2 linked regions of the Verrucomicrobium spinosum DSM 4136 = JCM 18804 genome follow. The protein of the gene in region 2 interacts with the protein of the main gene of each other region in a pairwise test. Links are inferred from orthologs where the notes say so. Each region holds a gene or a part of one and is shown on either strand. Other genes may lie near its edges. The genes, in order: accC and ribD.

Region 1 (10,004 bases), 6.8 Mb from region 2 along the record:
GGGACGGGATTTTCCAGCACACACTCCAGCGTTCTGGCATCCAGCGCCTTCACCCCCACCTGGCTGAAGTCCTTCAGGGTCCCTTCGTTGTAGGCTTTGGCATTTACCAGCGGGTAGAGCTGCGGAGCATAGTCCGACGCCGTGGAAGGCCGGAGCGCCCGCTCCCAGGAGAACACAAAGTCCTGGGCGGTCACCGGCTCACCCGTGCTCCACACCGCGTCTGCTCGCAGGTAGAACGTGTACTTCTTGTGGTCGGCAGAGATCTCCCAGCGCTCCGCCACCGCCGGTTCCGCCTTGCCCTCGGCATTGTTGCGGCACAGACCTTCAAAGAGGGATTCGCTGATCCGCATGCTCACCTGGTCGGTGGCCATCGCTGGATCCGGCGTTTCGATCTCCGCGCTGTTGATGAACACCAGATCTGCCCGTTGCGCATCCCGACCACACGAGGTCAAAAGCACACCGGTCACGAGCACAAAAAGGGGGATGCGGCACAAGTCTCGCATCCCCCAAGATAAAGCGCAGAGCGCTGCAAAGCGCGAATCAAATCAGAATCAGTTGCCCGCAGGGGCCGGAGCAGGAGCAGGCTCGGGAGTGACAGGAACCGGAGGCGGCGTAGGGGCCGAGCCAGGAACAGCATCCACGGGAGCCAGCTTCGGCTGTTCAGCCGCAGGAGCCGGGGCCGGAGCGGTCTCTGCGGCCGGAGCCGGAGCAGCAGCCTCAGGAGCAGGGGCGGGTGCAGGGGCAGGAGCGGCCGGAGCCTCAGCAGCCGGGGCAGGTGCAGGGGCCGGAGCAGCCGCGTCAGGAGTCGTCGGAAGCGCAGGCTCAGCCGGGGCGGTGGCAGCGGGTTTCTTGTCCGCTTCATCAATCAGAGCAGGAACGTTGGCCTTGGAGCCATCTTTGTGAGCCACGAGCACCGCCAGGACAAACGTGATCACGTAGAATCCAATGCCCAGCCAGGTGGTGCCTTTCTGCAGGACCGTGGTGGTGTGCGCGCCGAAAGCCTGATCCATGGTGCCGCTGCCGAATGCCGCGCCAAGCCCTTCCTGACGAGGACGTTGCATGAGCACAATGAGAATGAGCAGCAGGCAGATCAGCACCTGCAGCACAAGGAGGAAGCCTATGAGATAGTCCATAAAGGGCGGCGAGTATGGCACAGTTCTGTGAGGGCACAAGGGAAAAGGGCACCCCCGGTCAAGTCCTACCGGCGGCGACCACCCCCAGAAAGGCGCTGGCGGACCACCTCAAAGAGGCAAACCCCGGTGGCCACGCTCACATTCAGGCACGGCACCTGCCCCGTCATGGGGATCTTGACCAGAAAGTCGCAACGCTCGCCAGTGAGACGGCGCATACCCTCCCCTTCCGCTCCCATGACGATGCCAATCGGCCCCTTGAGATCCACGTCATAGATGGACTGCTTGCCCTCATCCTCCGTGCCTACAAACCAGACCCCCAGGTCCTTCAGCTTGTCCATGGCCCGGGCCAGATTCGTGACGCGGGCAATCGGAACGTTCTCCGCCCCGCCACAGGCCACGCGAATGACCGTATCCGAGATGGGAGCCGTCTTGTCCTTTGGCATCACCACCAGATCACACCCCGCCGCATCCGCCGTTCTCAGACAGGCACCCAGATTGTGCGGATCCTGAATGCAGTCGAGAACCAGAACCAGAGGATTGGGCTTGTCCGCCAGGACGCTCGCCAGATCGTCCTCCTCATAAATACGGATCGAAGCAGTCGGGTTGGAATGTTTGTTGGCTCTGGCTTGATTCTCCTGTCGGCGCATGGGGAATAGCCGCAAAGGATTGGCCTCTGTGCAAGAGATTCTTTGCGGGATGTTGGGGGGGAGTTCTTGGTTCGCAGGTTGCAGGAGGCCGGGCGCAGCCACGGGGATAAAATGCTCATCGATGGGCTGCCAAGACACGGACCTCGGCCGGAGGCATCCCAATGCGTCAATGATCAGGGGAGCGGAGAGGAGTTGGAGTTCCGTCCCGCATGCGGGACCAATGCCATCAGGGAAAAGTGGAGAGGGCGAGCATCTCCCTTTTGTGAAAGTATTGAGGGCCGAAGGTCCGGCATCATTGCAGCCTTGGGCAACGCCCAAGGTAGGCGCTCGTTTTAGAGGTTGAGGGCTGTAGGCCCGACGTCATTCAGGGATGCTCGTCATAGGCAGACTTGATGACACCGGGCCTACAGCCCTCAAGGGTAGTTTGGCCATCTATCCCTGGGGCGTTGCCCCAGGCTGGTATGAACCCGGAACTTCGGCCCTTCTGAATGGGGCTCACCAGTTACAGTCGTGGCGGCTGCACCATCGCGGCTCCGAGGCGCGCCAAGGCAAAACAGCAAGACGATGCGTTTTCCCTGATGGCATTGGCTTTTAAGCGGCCAGGCCCCACGTTACCCAACGCATCGCCAAAGTCAGAGAACGGGAAAATGGGGAAGAAGCGGCACCCACGACGCTCTTGGTCCCACAAGCACCAGATGCCGAAGGCATGAAGTCCCAGCAATTTCCTCCCAATTTCTCGCCCTCTCCCTGTGACGATGCACTCGACACTGCGGAACCTGACCGCTTAAAAGCGGAACTCCAACTCCTCTCCGCTCCTATTGCAGGGCAGAATCACCAATCACCTCCTGCTGCCCACAACCAAGGCCTCCGCAAGCCGACACAACCTCCACCCCACCAAGCCCGCCCCCAACACCTTGCCCACTGACGCGCCGCCCACTGCCCACTGCCCACTGCCCACTGCCCACTTCCCACTGCCCACTGCCCACTGCCCACTGCCCACTGCCCACTGACGCACCGGCCCTCACTGCTCCAACGGCAAACCCGCCAGCTCTGACCCGTACACCGGCCGCGGCACCTCCCGGGGCTCGCAGAGGATGCGCACCATGCGGTCGAAGATTTCCCTGCCGTTCACGATCTCAATCTCCACACGCAAGAAGTAGATGGGCACCTCGGGGTTTCTTATTTCCGGGAACCGAACGAAGTCCTTCTCGGTGGTGACGATCATCTCCACATCGCGGCGCTCGCAGCGATCAATGAAGTTGCGGATGTCTTTCAACGTAAACCGGTGATGGTCCGCAAAGCGGAGGGTCACATCCACCTTGGCACCCAGCTTGCGGAGGCCGCTCTCGAAGCTCTCCGGCACCGCAATGCCGCTGACGGCCCCCACGTGGGCGCCGTAGATCTTTTCCAACGAAACCCGCTCGCGGGTGTGGATGTTCTCCAGGTACTTGGGCCGGTGGCGGCACTCGATGATCTCCGCCACCCGGTTGTACTTGCGCAGCTCACGGATGATCTCGGTGTTGTCCGAGCTGTCGCACTTGGTGAGGAAGATGTAGCTGGCGCGCTTCAGATGGCGCGGGGGTTCCCGCAGGGTGCCACGGGGCAGCAGGAAACCGTTGCCCCAGGGGGCGGTTCGGTCAATCAACACCATGTCCAGCCGGTGCTTGAGCCGCACGTACTGCAGCCCGTCATCCAGCAGGAGCACATCCGAGTTGAACTGCCTGATGGCATACAGACCGGCCTTCACGCGGTCCTTGTCCACCACCACCGGCACGCCGGGCAGGTTGCTCGCCAGCATGAAGGGCTCATCCCCGGCCGTGTGACTGTCCAGCAGCACGCGCTCTCCATTGCTGACCACCCGGGGCGGATTTTGCGGCAGCTCCTCGCCCCGGATGCGGGCCAGCCACTTGGTCCAGAAACGCACCCGCCTCTGCCGCTTGCTCTTGTAGCCGCGGCTGAGAATGGCCACGTTGCGCCCTTCCTTCTGCAAGGCCCTCGCCAGCAGCTCAGCCACCGGCGTCTTGCCCGTGCCGCCCACCGTCAGGTTGCCGATGCTGATGACCGGCACGCCCACATGATGGTCACGGATGTAGCGCTCCCGATAGAGCTTGATGCGCAACTGCACCGCGCCGGCATAGATCCATGACAGCCCGTGCAACATGAACCGGGCCAGACTTTCCTTGAACCCCTGCTTGTTGTGCAGGATGACCTCAATGGCCCACTGCTCCAGGTCTTCAAGTTGGTCTTTGAGATCCATGATCAGGTGAGAGTAACAAATGCTTCGGGCGACACCACCCTCACTGGAGAGGCAGCAAAGTCTGCAAGGTTTCGCGTCACAATGACCTGCGCTTCTGCCGCCTCAGCAGTGGCAACTTGCATGGCGTCTTCAAAATCCCCCATGCCCAACGCAAACGCCCGCTCAAGATGCACAGTGCCGCTGGCGTCGTGCAAGCCAGGGCGCTTTAGCGCGACGTCCAGCAGAATGTTGGCATCCAAAAAAACTCGCACGGGCTTACCTCAAGTGTTTTTGAGTGAGATAATCCAAGCGCGAATCGCTATCGCAGTCATCCAGCGTGAACCTTCCCGACCATTGCGCCAGGAATTGCTTCACCGGCTCAACGCTGCTGCTGAAATCACCCGCAGCCCGCTCCGCGATGTGCAGCGTCACAACCCCGTCGTGGACGATGCCTTCGACCTTGTCACCTTCGTGCAAGTCCAGGCCAACCAGGATATCCGCGGGAAAGGTGGCATTGACCATAACGTGAACGCGTCTGCTTAAATCGAGTATCGCGGCGGCTGGGCTCAAGTCAACCTTGGGAGACCACACTCGCCCCCACGTTGTCGGCAGGCACCACCACCGTACGGCCGGTGGCCCCGGTCTGCACCAGGGCATTTTTCATGGCCTGGGCGATGGACTCCGTATCCTCCGCGGTGGCGAGGCAGGCGATGGTGGAGCCGGAACCGCTCAGGTAGCCGCCGATGGCCCCGGCCTTCACCCCGGCACCGATGGCCTCAAAGAGGCCGGGCACCAGGTGCCGACGGTAGGGCTGGTGCAGGAAGTCCTCCAAGGAATCGCCAATGCGCTCATACTCGCCCGTGGCGAAGGCGGCCACGAGGGTGCAGGCGTTGGCGGTATTCCGGGCGGCGTCATGGTGCGGCACGCTTTCTGGCAAGGCGCTGCGGGCGTGCACAGTCTCGACCTCGAAGTCAGGAATGAGCAGCACGGCCTTCAGGCGGGGCTGAACCTCAAACCGGAACCACTGCCGGCTGTTGGCCAGGGCAAAGCCACCAAACACCGCCGGAGCCACGTTGTCGGGATGGCCTTCTGCCTCCGAGCAGAGGGCAAAGAGCTGCTGCTTGTTCAGCGGCCTCCCGCAGAGTTCATTCAACCCCATCAGGACGCCAAGCCGTACCGTGACGCTGCTGCCCAGACCACGGGACTGCGGCACATCGCCACCGATGGACCAGGAGAACGCAAAAGGCGCGGCCGCGACGTCCCGCTGCTGGAAGAACAAGGCGGCAATGGTCTCCACCATCGCGTGATGCGGCTCAATGCGCGGCGCCCCTTCCAACCGGGTCACGGTGACCTGATTGTAAAGCGAGAGCGCCAGGCCCAGACAATCATAGCCCGGACCGATGTTGGCCGATGTGGCAGGCACAGAGATGGTGACAGAAGAAGACACGCCGCATAAAAGACCAATCAGTGGCAAAGGCAAACAACAGCACCCGGGGTGACGACAAAAAAAGGCACCTCGGGAAGACCCAAGGTGCCTCGAAGGCGTATCGCGATGTTCTCGCCTAGCCCTTCAGACCTTCCTGGCGGAGGAAGTTCTCCACCCAGGTGATGTCGTACTTGGCATTCTGGAAATCGCTCGTCATGATGATCTTGCTCTGCAGCGGGATCGTCGTTTTGATGCCGTGAATCATGAACTCGCCCAGGGCACGCCGCATGCGGCGGATGGCGATGTCACGCGTGGCACCGGTGACGATGAGCTTGGCGATCATCGAGTCATAGTACGGAGGCACCGTGTAGCCAGAGTACACGTGGGTATCCACGCGCACACCACGTCCACCAGGGGCATACCAGTGATTGATCTTGCCTGGGCTGGGGGCGAAGTTGCGGTCTGGATCCTCTGCGTTGATGCGGCACTCGATGGAGTGGGCACGGGGCGTGTTCTTCAGCACGTGCTCAGAGATGGGCAGGCCCGCCGCGATGCGGATCTGCTCCTTGATCAGGTCGCAGCCGTACACCTCTTCGGTGATGGGGTGCTCCACCTGAATGCGGGTGTTCATCTCCATGAAGTAGAAATTCTTCCCTTCATTGTCCACGAGGTACTCGATGGTGCCGCAGTTCTCGTAGCCGATCTCTTTGCAGAGCTTGACCGTGGCTTCACCCATGGCCTGGCGGATCTCGTCAGAGATCTTCGGAGAGGGGCACTCCTCGATGATCTTCTGGTTGCGGCGCTGCATGGAGCAGTCGCGCTCACCCAGGTGAACGACGTTGCCGTGGCTGTCCGCCACGACCTGGAACTCGATGTGGTGCGGGCGCTCCACGAGCTTCTCCATGTACACGGAGCCGTCACCGAAGCACTTGAGCGCCTCCATGCTGGCCTGCTGGAAGCTGGAGCGGAGCGTGGCCTCATTGAGCACCGGGCGCATGCCGCGACCACCACCACCGGCGGAGGCCTTGATCATGACGGGATAACCAATGCGGCGGGCAATCTCAAAAGCCTGCTCCTCGGTCTCGATGATGCCATCAGACCCAGGCGTGATCGGCACACCCAGGCGGCGGGCTGTGGCACGGGCGGTGTTTTTATCGCCCATCATGCTGATCACCTCGGGCGAGGGCCCGATGAACTTGATCTTGCAGCGCTGGCAGATTTCCGCGAACTCGGCCTTCTCACTGAGGAAGCCATAGCCGGGGTGGATGGCGTCCACGTTGGCAATCTCCGCCGCGCTGATGATGCGGGGGATCTTGAGGTAACTCTCAGAGCTGGGACCAGGCCCGATACAGATGGCCTCATCCGCGAGATGCACGTGCATGGAGTCCACGTCCGCCTCGGAGTAGACCGCCACCGTTTTTACATCCAGCTCTTTGCAGGCGCGGATGACGCGCAGGGCGATTTCACCACGGTTGGCGACAAGAACTTTTCGAAACATTTCGGTGTGGGAGAGAAAGGAAGGGGCGGGGCGTCAGTCTGGCTGCGTTGATTCTGTCCCTGCCCCCGGACTCACCAGAGCGTGAGCAATACGGAGGTTCTGGCGAAGGTTGAGGCGAGCTTACTTGAGCTCGAAGAGGGGCTGACCGTACTGCACCGGCCTCGTGTCATCCACCAGGACGCGGGCGATGGTGCCACGGGCTTCTGCCTTGATTTCGTTCATGACCTTCATCGCCTCGATGATGCAGACCACCGTGTTCTCATCCACGGTGTCGCCCACGTTGACGAACAGCTTCTCATTCGGGCCAGGAGCGCGATAGAAGGTGCCCACCATCGGGGAGTTGATCGTCGGGCCGGCAGGCTCGGAGGCAGCAGGTGCCGCCGCAGCGGGTGCCGGGGCTGCCGCAGGGGCAGCGGAAACAGGAGCGGCGGCAGGTGCCGTCGCATAGGGGGCCGCCACGGTCGTTACCCCGGCGGAAATGGGCATCTTGGAAAGGAGATCTTTGGCGGCCTCAATGTCAGAGCCGCGACGCAGCTTGATCTTGAACGAGCCATGTTCCAGATGGAAAACGGACAGGTCGTTCTTGCTCATCAAATCCACGATTTGCCGGATTTCTTTGAGATCCAGACCCGGAGCGTCTTTCGTTTGGTTGGAGTTGTCTTCCATGTAGGGCAATGTTCGGAAGCTGTGATAGGAAGCGAGGATATGGGGATTGGCAAGGAAAAAGGGACCCGGGGTCCCTCCCCCCCTGTTCTGCCGCCCCGCCTGAGGCTGAGGAACTCCGGGTCAATCCGGCAGCGCGCGCACCTCTCCCACCCTTCCGCCCAAATTTCCATAACGATGGTAATCGCAGCTCAGGCTCTGCTCGCGGACATACCAGAGCAGTTCCAGGCGCCCCTCCATGAGCACGGGCACATCCGCCACAAAGATCTGCTGCGCCGCAGCCGCCCGACGCACGGCCACCGGCACATCCTGAGGCCTCGCGTACCGGAGGCGCTCCGTCTTTCGCTCCCTGATTACCTGCACCAAATCCGCATCACTCTCCTCCACAAACTTTATGCCGGACTCCCACCCGGCCGTGGCCTCCCGCAGGCGGCTCAAGGGCCGCCACTCCGTCCCAGGAGGCACGCTTAGGGTGAGATCACAACCTGCCACGCGCCCTGCGGCAACGCGGGCAAATAAATCGAAAGGTGTATCCGCGGCCGTCACGCGGATGCGCAGATTTTTCACCGGGAGATAGCGACGCAGATTGTCCTGCCCCAGCAGACGAAAGGTGTCGTGCTCCTGGGAGAACTCAGTCGTCCAGGCCCGCTCGTAGCTGGAGAAGGCCGCCACCAGGCGGCTGTTCTCCATGAGGTTCAGCGTGTCCCAGCCCTGGAGCGCCTCCAGGAAACGCCCGAGCTCCGACCCGGGACGCGGGGCGGCTGGGAGGGCCGGCACCGTCTCACGAAAATCCATGAACTGAGCAACATAGTTGGGGCCGCCCGCCTTGATCCCGGCACCAAAGGCACTCTTGCCCATGCCGCCAAACGGTTGGCGCAGCACCACAGCCCCCACCGTTGTGCGGTTGATGTAGAGATTGCCCGCCTGCACCCCTTGCCGCCATTCGTCTTGCTCCCGGTCATCCAGGCTCTCCAGACCACTGGTCAGGCCGTACCCTGTGGCATTGACCAGCTCGATGGCTTCAGACAGTTTCTCAAACCGCATCACCCCCAGCACCGGCCCGAAGAACTCAGTGAGATGCGTCACGCTCCCAGGCTGCACGCCCCACTTCACGCCGGGAGTCCACAGGTGCGGATTGCCATCGAGGCAGCGCGGCGCGGGAGCCCAGGATTCCCCCGGCTCCAGCGTCGTCAGGGCGGTTTGGAGCTCACCCGTAGGAGGGCGGATCAGCGGCCCCATCTTGGTAGAGAGCTCCCAGGCGGACCCCACCCGCAAGCTCATGACCGCCTCCCCCAGCCCCCGCTTGAATTCCGGGTCGTCATACACCTCCGCCTCCAGCAGCAGCAGGGACGTGGCAGAGCACTTTTGCCCGCTATGGCTGAAGGCGGAATGCAGCACGTTCTTGATGGCCTGATCGCGATCCGCCATGGCGGTGACGATGGTGGCATTTTTACCGCCCGTCTCCGCCACCAGATGCATCCCGGGTTTTGCCTCCAGCATGGCCAGCGCAGTGGCCGTGCCGCCTGTGAGAATGACGGAGTCCACACCGGGATGCTGCACCAGCCGCGCAGCATCCGCCCCGCTACAGGGCAGGAATTGCAACGTCTTCCGCGACACCCCAGCCCTCCAGAAACACTGGCAGAGCTCCCACGCTGGCACCACCGCATCCGAAGCCGGCTTGAGAATCACCGTATTCCCCGCTGCGAGAGCGGCCGCCACACCCCCGCAGGGGATGGCGATCGGGAAGTTCCAGGGGGAGACCACCACCACCACGCCCTTTCCCCTGGCCTCCACGTGAGGTCCGAGCTGCTCAGAGAAATACTGTGCCGACCTCGCATAGTACTCCACGAAGTCCACCGCCTCACTCACCTCGGGATCCGACTCAGCGAAGACCTTCCCCGTATTTGCCAGCGCCGCCGTCATCAGATGCCCCCGCGCCTTGCGGATCTCATGCGCCACGCGTTTCAGGAAGTCCGTGCGCGCCGCCGGGGTCAGGGCGCGCCAGCCGTCCTCATCCTTGACCGCAGCTTCCACCGCATCATCAATCTCATCCGCAGCCGGAAGACTTACCTCCCCCAATGGGTGGCCCGGGCGCGACGGATCCACCAGGGGGCGCGTCTTTCTGCCGCTGCTGATCTCACGTCCAGCCACCGCAAACGGCACCCCATACCAGCCCTCCCGGGCTGCATCCAGCAGTCGAGCCGCCCACCCGCCATTCTGCGGCAGGCTCCAGTCCGTGTCCGGTTCGTTCACAAACTCGCGCATCTCCCGCGGGATAACCGGCAGGGCCCGGTCCTGGATGCGGCGCGGCGCGTCCGAAAGCACCGGCAGGAGGGAGAATGACTCCACGAACCCGCCGGAGAGCAGCTTCCACGCAGGGCTGCCGGGTTCGAGGTGAAAC
Region 2 (9,925 bases):
ACGAATATTGCAGCGAGCTGAGATCCTTGGCCCCCTGGTTGTCCAGGATCTTCACCTTCCGGTACAGCGTGCGACGGGCTGGCTTGCCCTTCATGTAGTGATAGCCGGTGGTGCGTACGAGGGAGATGGTGGACTGGCCTTCCTCCAAGTCGTCTGGCACCTTCAGCTGATCCAGTGCGGAGAGGACCTCTGGCGGGGTCTCCACCGGCGGCAGCATCTGCTTGATGTCGGAGTTGTCCCCCTGGCCGAGGGCTGCGGAGGCGGAGCGGATGGCGCTCTGCACCTCGGTGTCTTTGGGGTTTTTCTGCGCGGCCCTCTCAAAGGTCTGCTTCGCATCCTTGTACCACTTGCGGCCCATCTGGCTCCAGCCCAGGGCCATCAGGGCGCGCGGGGACTCCGCCTCGTCCTTCAGCACTTTCTCCGCCACCTCAGCCGCCCGGGTGTGTTCCCCGGCCTCGTTGCAGTATTCGGCCAGGTCATACGCGGAGCGTTTGTTGGCGGGATCAGTCGCAAGTATTTCCTCAAACTGCTGCAGGGCGAGCTTGTGGTCCCCGCTGGTGAAGACGGTCTGTGCCAGCCAGCGCCGCACATTCAGGCTGGGGCGTCGGGCCAGCCAGACCTCACCGGAGTGGATCGCGGTCTTGTAGTCCTCCTGCTCGATCAGCAGGTTGATCCAGTCCAGCAGTTCGTTTTCATCCTTCAGCCCTTTGTTGAGCAACCCCAGGAAGTGTTTTTCCGCCTGCTGGGTCTTTCCCGTCAGAGCGGTGAGCCGCGCCCTCCGGACCTCCAGTGGCAGGTGGTCGGTGAACTTTCCCTCATAGGCCTTGTAGTAATCCAGAGCTTCCCCGGCTTGTTTTGCTTTTTCCAATGAGTTGCCAATGTTCTCCAGCAGCACAGGCTCGGCCTGGGTCTGCTCGAAGGCTTGTTTGAACCACCGGGTGGCGGCTGGGTACTCCTCCCGGTTGAAGTGGTACAGGCCGATCTGGTTGCAGGCGGCCCCGTAGTCGGTCAGGGCTTCCCTGGCCACGGCCGGGGCGGTCCCCCGTGGCTCATGCAGCTCCACCGCAGACACCGCCGTCTCCACCTTCTGGAAGTCCCCCTTGTCATCGGCGGCCCAGCCGGCCACCATCACCGCGCCCGTCGGCCAGTGGGCTACTCGAACCAGGTACCGGTACCCGGTGCCATCGTCCTGCTTCATGCGGTGCCGGATCTCCAGTCCCGAGCCTGAACTGCTGGCACCGGGGGGAGTCCACGACTTCTCCGAGCTGTTCTGGTCTTCACCGTCCATGGGGTAGGTCAGATTGATGGTGGAGAGCAGAGCTCTGGCCGCGGCATCAAGATTGACTGTGCCTTCCTCAAACCGCAGGGGCACCACCACGAACGCCTCCAGATGCCGCTGGGCGGAGAAGTCGGCGAGACGCGTCAGTTCCGCCGGGTTGGACCACTCGTTCCACATGCCGGGCTCCAGATGGGTGGCGTACCCCAGCTCCGGTCTGGCCTGGTCTTTGGCAGCCTCGCCCAGGATGAGATCTTTGTTGAGCAGGCGGAAGGAGTTCATCATGGTGCTGGCCTGCGCCTTCACCAGCGTCTCCTTGTGGTCACTCCCCCAGAAGAGGATCTGCCAGCAGAGACCACCGTGGACGGCCACCCACTGGTCGTAGTAGAGATTCATCCGCACTCCGTCGGGCCTTCCGATGGTCTGGATTCTTACGAAGTCCAGTCCGTTCAAGTGAACTTTCTCCTGGGTCTGCCGCGACGTTTTGGTGCCTGGCAACGCGCGAATTTTCACCGTCTCGCTCAGATCTTCGAGCTCGTACCCGATGCCCGTCTCCTCCGCAATGACGAGCATGAAGACTTCCGAATTTTTTAGCCGGAGGGCCATGCAGGATAGCTTGTTAAGCTGTTTGTGATTCGGGATTTCCCACCAGGATTCGTCGGCGGTGACGGAAAAATTGAACTGCTCGTTTTTTATCTCGCGAGGGATTCCCGTGGTCATGCTCAAGGGGGAGTCCCCGTCACGATCCTGGATCTGTTTCGCGACATTGATGGCCGCCGTGACGCTCATGCCGAGGACGATCACGGTGGACAGGACAATGGCCCAGATCGCCTGGGCCCGCCCCTGGCGATAGCGGCCGGAGTCATAGAGGCAGAGGCCAACGATCCCGACCGCCAGACCGCCGATCATGATCACCGCCACCGTGAAGCTGACGATCATCTGCAGCACATCGTTCCGGGCGCCCATCAGCAGAGTGAAAAAGCGCACGCCAGAGGAGAGCGCCCAGGCGATCATGACGAGCAGGAGCGCGGTGACGCACAGCGTGCTGGTGGTGGGGCGGCGCATGATCTGGGTGCACCGGATCACGCCAAACACCGTCCCGAGCGCCGCAAACACAGAACCGGCGATGGCGCCTGCCTTTTCCGCAGTCTCAAAAGTCTCCGTCAGTAGGAAGGGGGTAAATTCCATGGTGCCCCTTCTAGCGTGACCCTGTGTGCGTAGGCAACTTGGTTTTTCCGTCTTTTTAACAATCACCATCCTGTTCCGGGCCGGTGAATTGACAGGGTCAGAGGCATCTGCTGCGGCACCCGCAGGCATCAGAATGAAAGATTTGCCGTCTTGGCGGTGATGACTCCCTGACCGGCCGGCGCTGACTCCGTCCGGTCGTCTGCAACCTCTGGCTTTCTCCCCCAATGCACCATCGGTTCACTCCTGTTTCTCGTTCGCTGTCACTGCTGGCCCTGATGGCGGCGGTGAACCTTTGCGCCGTTGCCATTCACCCCGTCAGGGCCAGTGGCACGGAGGAGTGGCCCCGCTTTCGCGGACCCGATGGCAATGGCCGATGGAATCCGGCAGGACGCCCTGCGGATCTGGCGGAGTCTGAGCCGCGTCTGCTCTGGAAGGCTCCTTTGGGCGGCGGCTACGGCGGCGTGACCGTGGCCCAGGGCAAGGTGTATGTGATGGACCGCCAGTCGGGCTCCGGAAAGGCGGAGGTGGAGAGGGTCCTGTGCTTTGACGCAGCCAACGGCAAGCTGCACTGGGAGCACTCCTACCCGACGAGCTACGACTCCATGGACTACGGCAACGGTCCGCGTGCCTCAGTGACAGTGCATGAAGGGCGTGCCTATACTCTTGGCGCCCGGGGCGTGGCGGTGTGTCTGGATGCGATCACCGGCAAGGTGCACTGGCAGGTGGATCTGGTGAAGGACCACGGTGGCGTCATCCCCACCTGGGGTTTCGCAGCCTCCCCCTTCCTCTGGAGGGACACCGTGCTGCTGCACTGCGGAGCGCAACCGGGTGGCAGCGTCGTGGCTCTGGACCTGGCCAGCGGGCGCGAGCGCTGGCGCGGTGGCAGTGATCCCGCCGGCTACTGCACCCCCGTCGTGATCCAGTCGCCCACCGGTCCCCAGCTCATCCAGTGGGGCCCCAAGCACATCACCAGCATGAACCCGGACTCGGGCGTGGAGCACTGGCGCTTTCCCTATGAAATCACCTATGGCGTCTCTATTGCCCAGCCCCTGTATCATGAGGGGTTGCTCTTCGTGTCCGGCTACTGGCACGGCTCCCGCGCCCTGCGTCTGGGGGAGAAGGACGTCAAGGAGGTGAACCTTGCCTGGAGCGAGGAAAAAAACCTGTGCGGCCTCATGAGCCAGCCCCTGTACAAGGACGGGTACGTGTACCTCCTCACCAAGGCGGAGGGTGTCGTCTGTTTCCGTCTTCAGGACGGCAGGGTGCAGTGGAAAGACGGCCATCAGTTGACGCCCAAAGACCGCAACCCCCAGATCAGCCTCGTCTGGCTGGATGAAAAGCAGAATCTCGCCTGCGGCCTCAATGCCAGCGGCGAGCTCTTCTACGCCCGCTTCACTCCGGAGAAGATGGAGGAGCTCGCCCGTCATCAGATCATTGGCAAGACCTGGGCGCATCCAGCGTTCGCCGGGAACCGCGTGTTCGCCAGGAGCGACTCTGAATTGCGGGCGTGGCAGGTTTGGTAGGGAGGCGAGGTTATTGGTTCGTGTGGAGGGTTATATCATGAACCTGGTGGAGCGGCCAGCAGGAGGCTGTTGGGGTGACCTCTCGCATGCTGCACGGAATCAGGGGCTGGCCACATCAACCCGCCCTCTCCGCCACTTGCCGGACAACCAACCCCCGCACGCACACATCGCTCCCCAACACCTCCACGCGTGCCTTCTCCAGCTCCACGGATTTCGCTCCCAGGGCAAAATCAAGCCCGCCCACCGCCATGGTGCCGCCGCCGCAGATTCTGGGGGCAATGTACCAGCACACCTCATCCACCGCCCCAGCGGCAAAGGCCTGGCCTAGAAGGTTGCCGCCGCTCTCCAGCAGCAAGCTGGTGATTCCCCGGGCGGCCAGTTCCTGGAGGATCTCAGGGAAACAACGTTCCCCCTCCAGCACGAGGGTTCGCTCCTTGAACTCGTCATTGAACAGGTTCGCGCCCCTGGGCAAATCCCCTCCGCGGGTCACCACCACGCGCCAGGGCTGGATCTTCCCCTCCGGTACGGCATCGCCGCGCAACGTGAGCCGCGGGTTGTCACGGCGGAGCGTCTCCGCGCCGATGAGGATGGCGTCACTCTGCACCCGCAACTGCATGGCATGAGCGCGTGAGACCTCGCTGGTGATCCACTGGGATTCCCCCGGAGGGCGGGTGAGGCGGCCATCCAGGCTTTGCCCCGCCTTGGCCACCACATAGGGCAGGCCGGTCGTGATCCATTTGGCAAAGGGGCGCAGTACCTCCTCGCACTCCTCACGCAGGACGCCGCTCAACACCGCGATGCCCGCCTCCTGGAGCAGACGGTCGGCCGCCCCGGCATGCCCCGGATTGGGATCCGTGGCTCCATAGACGACGCGGCTCACCCCGGCCTTCGCCAGCGCCACCGTGCATGCGCCAGTGCGACCGTGGGTGGAGCAGGGTTCGAGGGTGACATAGGCCGTCGCCCCGCGAATCTCCGCCCCGTGACCGTTCGCTTCTGCGTTCCGTAGAGCCTCCACCTCCGCGTGTGGCTGGCCCACCCGATGGTGCCAGCCCTGTCCGATGAGGCGGCCCTCATTCACCAGGACCGCGCCTACGGCGGGGTTGGGCGAGGTGAGACCAATACCACGCCGGGCCTCGGCCAGGGCCAGGCGCATCCACTTTTCGTCTTCTGGGAGCTGCATGTGAGGAACCTCCTCCGCTCTACCACACAAAGATGCCCTTTCACCGGAAAACCTTTGTGTTGCGCCCCCGGCCTGTGTTTTGATGCGCGTGCATGACGACCAAGCAGCGCGCCCAGCTTTACCATGAATTTGCCAAGCTGTTGGGGGCGGGCATGCATCTGGACCGCTCCGTGGATTTGCTGCTGGAGCAGGGGCCCCCGGCTTCCATGCGTTCCTACCTGAACGGCATCAAACAAGGGCTGGCCGAACGGCTCAGCTTCACAGAATCCGTGGCCCGGCACAACGCCGGCATTGTCACACCCCTGGAGATCAGCCTGCTGGATGCTGGGGAGAAAGGCGGCCGCCTCGAGGCCTCCTGCGAGCACCTCGCGCACTACTTCGAGCTTCGCCAAAAGAGCCGGGACAAGGCCATCGGGGCCCTCATTTACCCCGTGCTTCTGCTGCATGTGGGCGCTCTCTTCCCGGATTTCACCCGCATGTGGAATGGCGGCGGCTTGCAGGACTACCTGCTCCAGACCGGCGGTCGCTTGCTGATGATCTGGGCGGCGCTAGCCGTGTTGGGGGCCTGCTGGTGGTTCGTGCTCAAGATGGCCGCCCAGTCCCCTGGGGTGGACCGCTTGCTGGGCAGCATTCCGCTGGTGGGCGGCGCACGTCGCCACTGGGCGCTCGCCCGGTTCTGTCAGGTGTTCGAGACGGGGCTGCTGGCGGCTTTGCGCATCTCAGAAATCCTGCGGATGGCGGGTAAAGCCTCCCAGAGCGCCGTGCTGGAGGGGGCAGGCTTCAAGGCCGCCCAGAGTGTGGAGGACGGTCAGGCCCTGGCACCAGCGCTGAAAGCTACCGGAGCGCTTCCCAAATCCTTGGGGAGCGCCGTGGATACCGCGGAACAGACAGGAACACTGGACATCGAGATGGGTCGCTGGGCTCGCGCCGAGGCCGAGCTCGCCTCCCGCGCCCAAGATCGGGCCGCCGAGTGGCTGCCCCGCATTTTTTACGTCTTGGTGTTGCTTTACATCGCTTGGCGGGTGATCAGCATGGCCCTCAGCTACATGGGCCCGCATGGCATGATTCAGCAGATGCTGGACGGCATCTAAGCCTCCTGCACTGGGGCAGTGACCTCCAGTGCAGAAACATTTCTCAAAATAGGAGTTGCAACTCCTGTTCAATCGAACATTATCGCTCTCAACTGTTCACCAAACTCTAATACCGACACCGTATGGCCCGCGCACCCAAAGAAACGTCCTCTGAACCCGTCTCCAACAAGATTGCAGACGCCCGGGCCAAGAATCTGGAGATGGCGATCCAGCAGATTCACAAGGATTATGGTGAAGGTTCCATCCTGCGGATGGGCGAGGAGAATCGCACGGAAATCTCCATCATTCCTACTGGCAACCTCCTTATTGACCAAGCTCTTGGCATAGGCGGCTTTCCCCGCGGTCGTGTGGTCGAAGTGTACGGCCCGGAATCTTCCGGTAAAACCACGCTGACCCTCACGGTCATCGCCCAGGCTCAGAAAACCGGCGGTCTGGCCGCCTTCATCGACGTGGAGCATGCTCTTGATCCCAACTACGCCCGGAAACTGGGAGTGAAGATGGAAGAGCTCCTCGTCTCCCAGCCCAGCAGCGGTGAAGAAGCCCTGCGCATCTGTGAGACGCTGGTGCGCTCCAACGCCCTTGATGTGATCGTCATCGACTCCGTGGCCGCCCTCGTCACCCGCCAGGAACTGGAAGGGGAGATCGGCGACGCCACCGTGGGGGCCCAAGCCCGCCTTATGAGCGCGGCCCTACGGAAGCTCACCGCCATCATCTCCAAAGCCCGCACTTGCTGCATCTTCACCAACCAGATCCGTGAGAAGGTGGGCGTCATGTTCGGCAACCCCGAGACGACCCCTGGTGGCAAGGCCCTTAAGTTCTACTCCAGCGTCCGCATCGACATCCGCCGTATTGGAGCCATCAAGAGCTCGGACGGCACCACCACCGGGAACCGCACCAAGGTCAAGGTGGTGAAAAACAAGCTCGCGCCTCCGTACACTGAGGCCGAGTTTGACATCATGTACAACGAAGGCATCAGCGGCGTGGGTTCGCTGCTCGACCTCGCCCTCGAGTACGACATCCTTCAGAAGCGCGGATCGTGGATCAGCTACAAGGGCACTCAACTCGCCCAAGGGCGCGACGCTTGCAAAGAGGCCCTCAAGGCCGACACCGCCCTTTATGCGGACGTCGAAGAGCAGGTCAAAGCCCGCCTCGCTGAGAAACTCGCCAACAGCGGTAGCAAAAGCAGCCGCAGCAACGGCGCGGGCCTGCCCAGCGCCGCCATCAGCGACGACGAAGCCGGAGAATAATTCACCGGGGAAGGACAGCAGGGCAATGCCAGGCTGGCTCGCACCCCTCTGCGTCGGTTCCACGATCTCGGCAGCGGACAGATCCTGTCCGCTGGAGGGAAGTCCGTCGGCGCATTATTTATCTCGGGGAGACTGGGGCCATTTTTGTTCCTCGGTTACTGACACACCCCCTGAAACTAAAGAAGCCGGACGGACCGAGTGGCCCCGTCCGGCTTCTTCTCTTGTCGGGCATGGTCGAGAAGTCGTCCGACCGTCTTCGTCGGTCCGGGGCGCATGTCCCATGACCGTGGCGCTGCCTTGCCTTCGGGACTGAACTGGGCGCGGGAGGCTCAGGGCGTGCCGTCGGTGGCAGAGGGGCTGAGTTGAACGCATGTCCTTGCTACGATGGTGCCGATCGCGACCATCCACCCAGTGCGCTTGGAAGCCCTCCACAGTGGGTGGCAATGTCACAATGGAATGTTTTTGTCCAAACAGGGTCTAAGAACCTCCCGCCACCTTCCCTTCCCTCTGGAACGACTGCCAGTCTTTGGCAAACGCTTCATTCACCAACCAAGATGCGGTTGCCTTCTCGCCGGAGTAGGTCTGAAACGGGGCGGTCTTGAGCGTCTGATACCCACCTGTAGCCGGATCCCAGTTCTTCCCCAGGTTGCCGGATTCCACGGCGGGCACGGTCAGTTTGATCGGTCCTTTTCCCGGATCACTATCTGTGGGTACCCGGGCGGCGAAAGTATGGCGGAGGAAGGAGAAGACGAGGGGCCAGGTCTTCCCGCCGGGGCCGTGACCCGTCTTGGGCTCCACGGTAGAGGTCCAGAGGGCGGCGTGTTTCTTGCGCATGACTTCCACCACGGTCAGGTTTTCCTCCTTGGAAGGGCGGGCGAGGAAGGGATCGTCTTCGCCAAAGATCACAAGCCCAGGCACTTGAGCCGCTCCGGGCTGGTACACCTGGAAGGTCGTGCCGGGTCGCATGGACACCCAGGCCCAGACGCGGCTGCTCTCGGTGGCGGTGAAAATGGCAGAGAAGCCGGTGCCGTTGGAGTGACCGTAGAGGAAGAGCGGCGCGTTCGCCAGCTCAGGGTGTCCCGACTTTTGGCCGAATTCCTTGAGCCGGTCGTAAAGCAGACTGCGGGGCCAGAAGCCACGCTGCATGGGATTGCCCACGAACTTGAACAGTGCGAGGTTTAGCTCTGTAGCCAGCTTGCGCAGTTCCGGATGTTTGAAGAGGTTTTCTCCACTGCCGTGACCGGACATGACCACGATGCCCTTTGCGGTTTTCACGCCGGCGGGGATCCATAGGTCAAACTTCACGTCCTCCTTCTTCCCCTCGCCCTTGGCTGCCACCGCCTGCCGCCACTCTTCATCGGTGAGCCGCCAGTCCCAGTTGCGGGACACCGCCTGCTGCGGGGAGGGCGTGCCCCACTTGGCCTCATCCAGCACACCGTCCCAGGTTTTCTGTTCCTTGGGCTGCGTGTTGGCCCGCACCCAGCCGAGGCTGTGACACTCCGGGAGCTGCACGGTCTCGGTGAGCTCTACATCGGAGGCGTGGACCGCAGACGCAATCCCCGCTGTCAGGGCGAGCAGGGAGAGGCTGCGGATGGCAGCATGAAGAGGCGGCAGGAACGAAGGGCGCATGAGCGTGGATAGAGACAGGGAACGAGGCGAGACCGGATAGTAATGGGCCAGAGTGCGGGTCTTATCATCACGTCTGCGCTTTTCTCCATGGCACCGACAGTGGCAGGGTGGGCTTAAGTGGACGTGATGCCTCGAACTAGGGGGGGCGGTCAGCGAAATGTTGAGGGAGGAAAGTGGGAAGCCTAGCTGAGGTCGCCCGCCCGGTTGGAGACTCCCATGGGTGACAGGTTCTGCGGAATGTCCTCCTACAGGTCCTGCTCAGGTCTTCTGTCAGGAGTCTTCAAGTCTTACGTCTCCTGCGAAGCGGCCCTTGATTTTTTCGGGGCCGCTACGAAATGCGAAACGCGGTGTCTAAGGGTCCTGTCCGGATGCCGCTGTGAGTTGATCCCGATTGCACGTATCCCTCTGTCTCCCAAGACCACAACCCGGTCCGGGAACTCCAAAATATCTCCCATCGCCATGAGGTTTCACCCCCCTAGAGAATCCTTTCTGTGGCTTAAGGCCTTGTGGAATCACTGGCGGAATGGCCGTTTCACCCGCTCGCAACTGGAGGCGGCGCAGCTGCGCAAATTCCGCAAACTTGCGGCTTGGGCGCAAGCGCGATCCCCATACTACCGTCGCCTTATGAAAGAGCGGCAGATCGACCCCGCCACGTGTGTGCCGACGGACTTCCCTTTGCTGACCAAGCGGGAGGTGAATGAGCATTTTGACGAAATCGTCACGGACCGCCAGATCAGCCGTCAGCGCATCGCCGATTTCCTCGCCCGTTCGGCGGATCCGGCGGAGTTGAT

What was found.
Region 1: the proteins of ribD (region 2) and accC interact in binary tests that used the Escherichia coli proteins (3 or more experiments, as listed by UniProt). The link is inferred for Verrucomicrobium spinosum DSM 4136 = JCM 18804 from one-to-one orthologs.

What each region holds. Positions count from the first base shown.
Region 1 is NZ_ABIZ01000001.1:1,257,595-1,267,598, reverse strand. What follows is about bases 4,760-7,620. They hold accC (acetyl-CoA carboxylase biotin carboxylase subunit), read right to left. Parts: upstream 6,941-7,620; coding sequence 5,579-6,940; downstream 4,760-5,578. Other genes in these bases: accB (acetyl-CoA carboxylase biotin carboxyl carrier protein), read right to left, coding at 7,061-7,606; thrB (homoserine kinase), read right to left, coding at 4,760-5,463. Outside these bases: VSP_RS04950 (peptide ABC transporter substrate-binding protein), read right to left, coding at 1-503; preprotein translocase subunit SecG, read right to left, coding at 552-1,133; 23S rRNA (guanosine(2251)-2'-O)-methyltransferase RlmB, read right to left, coding at 1,199-1,780; lpxK (tetraacyldisaccharide 4'-kinase), read right to left, coding at 2,802-4,037; VSP_RS33910 (PIN domain-containing protein), read right to left, coding at 4,040-4,288; VSP_RS04925 (hypothetical protein), read right to left, coding at 4,293-4,538; more of thrB, read right to left, coding at 4,588-4,759; VSP_RS04905 (proline dehydrogenase family protein), read right to left, coding at 7,727-10,004. UniProt on the Escherichia coli protein: This protein is a component of the acetyl coenzyme A carboxylase complex; first, biotin carboxylase catalyzes the carboxylation of the carrier protein and then the transcarboxylase transfers the carboxyl group to form malonyl-CoA.
Region 2 is NZ_ABIZ01000001.1:8,015,554-8,025,478, reverse strand. The notes cover bases 3,136-5,917. They hold ribD (bifunctional diaminohydroxyphosphoribosylaminopyrimidine deaminase/5-amino-6-(5-phosphoribosylamino)uracil reductase RibD), read right to left. Parts: upstream 5,168-5,917; coding sequence 4,103-5,167; downstream 3,136-4,102. Other genes in these bases: VSP_RS32315 (type II secretion system F family protein), read left to right, coding at 5,260-5,917; VSP_RS32325 (outer membrane protein assembly factor BamB family protein), read left to right, coding at 3,136-3,987. Outside these bases: VSP_RS32330 (DUF3857 domain-containing protein), read right to left, coding at 1-2,464; more of VSP_RS32325, read left to right, coding at 2,689-3,135; more of VSP_RS32315, read left to right, coding at 5,918-6,258; recombinase RecA, read left to right, coding at 6,381-7,505; VSP_RS32305 (dienelactone hydrolase family protein), read right to left, coding at 7,983-9,134; VSP_RS32300 (phenylacetate--CoA ligase family protein), read left to right, coding at 9,594-9,925. UniProt on the Escherichia coli protein: Converts 2,5-diamino-6-(ribosylamino)-4(3h)-pyrimidinone 5'-phosphate into 5-amino-6-(ribosylamino)-2,4(1h,3h)-pyrimidinedione 5'-phosphate.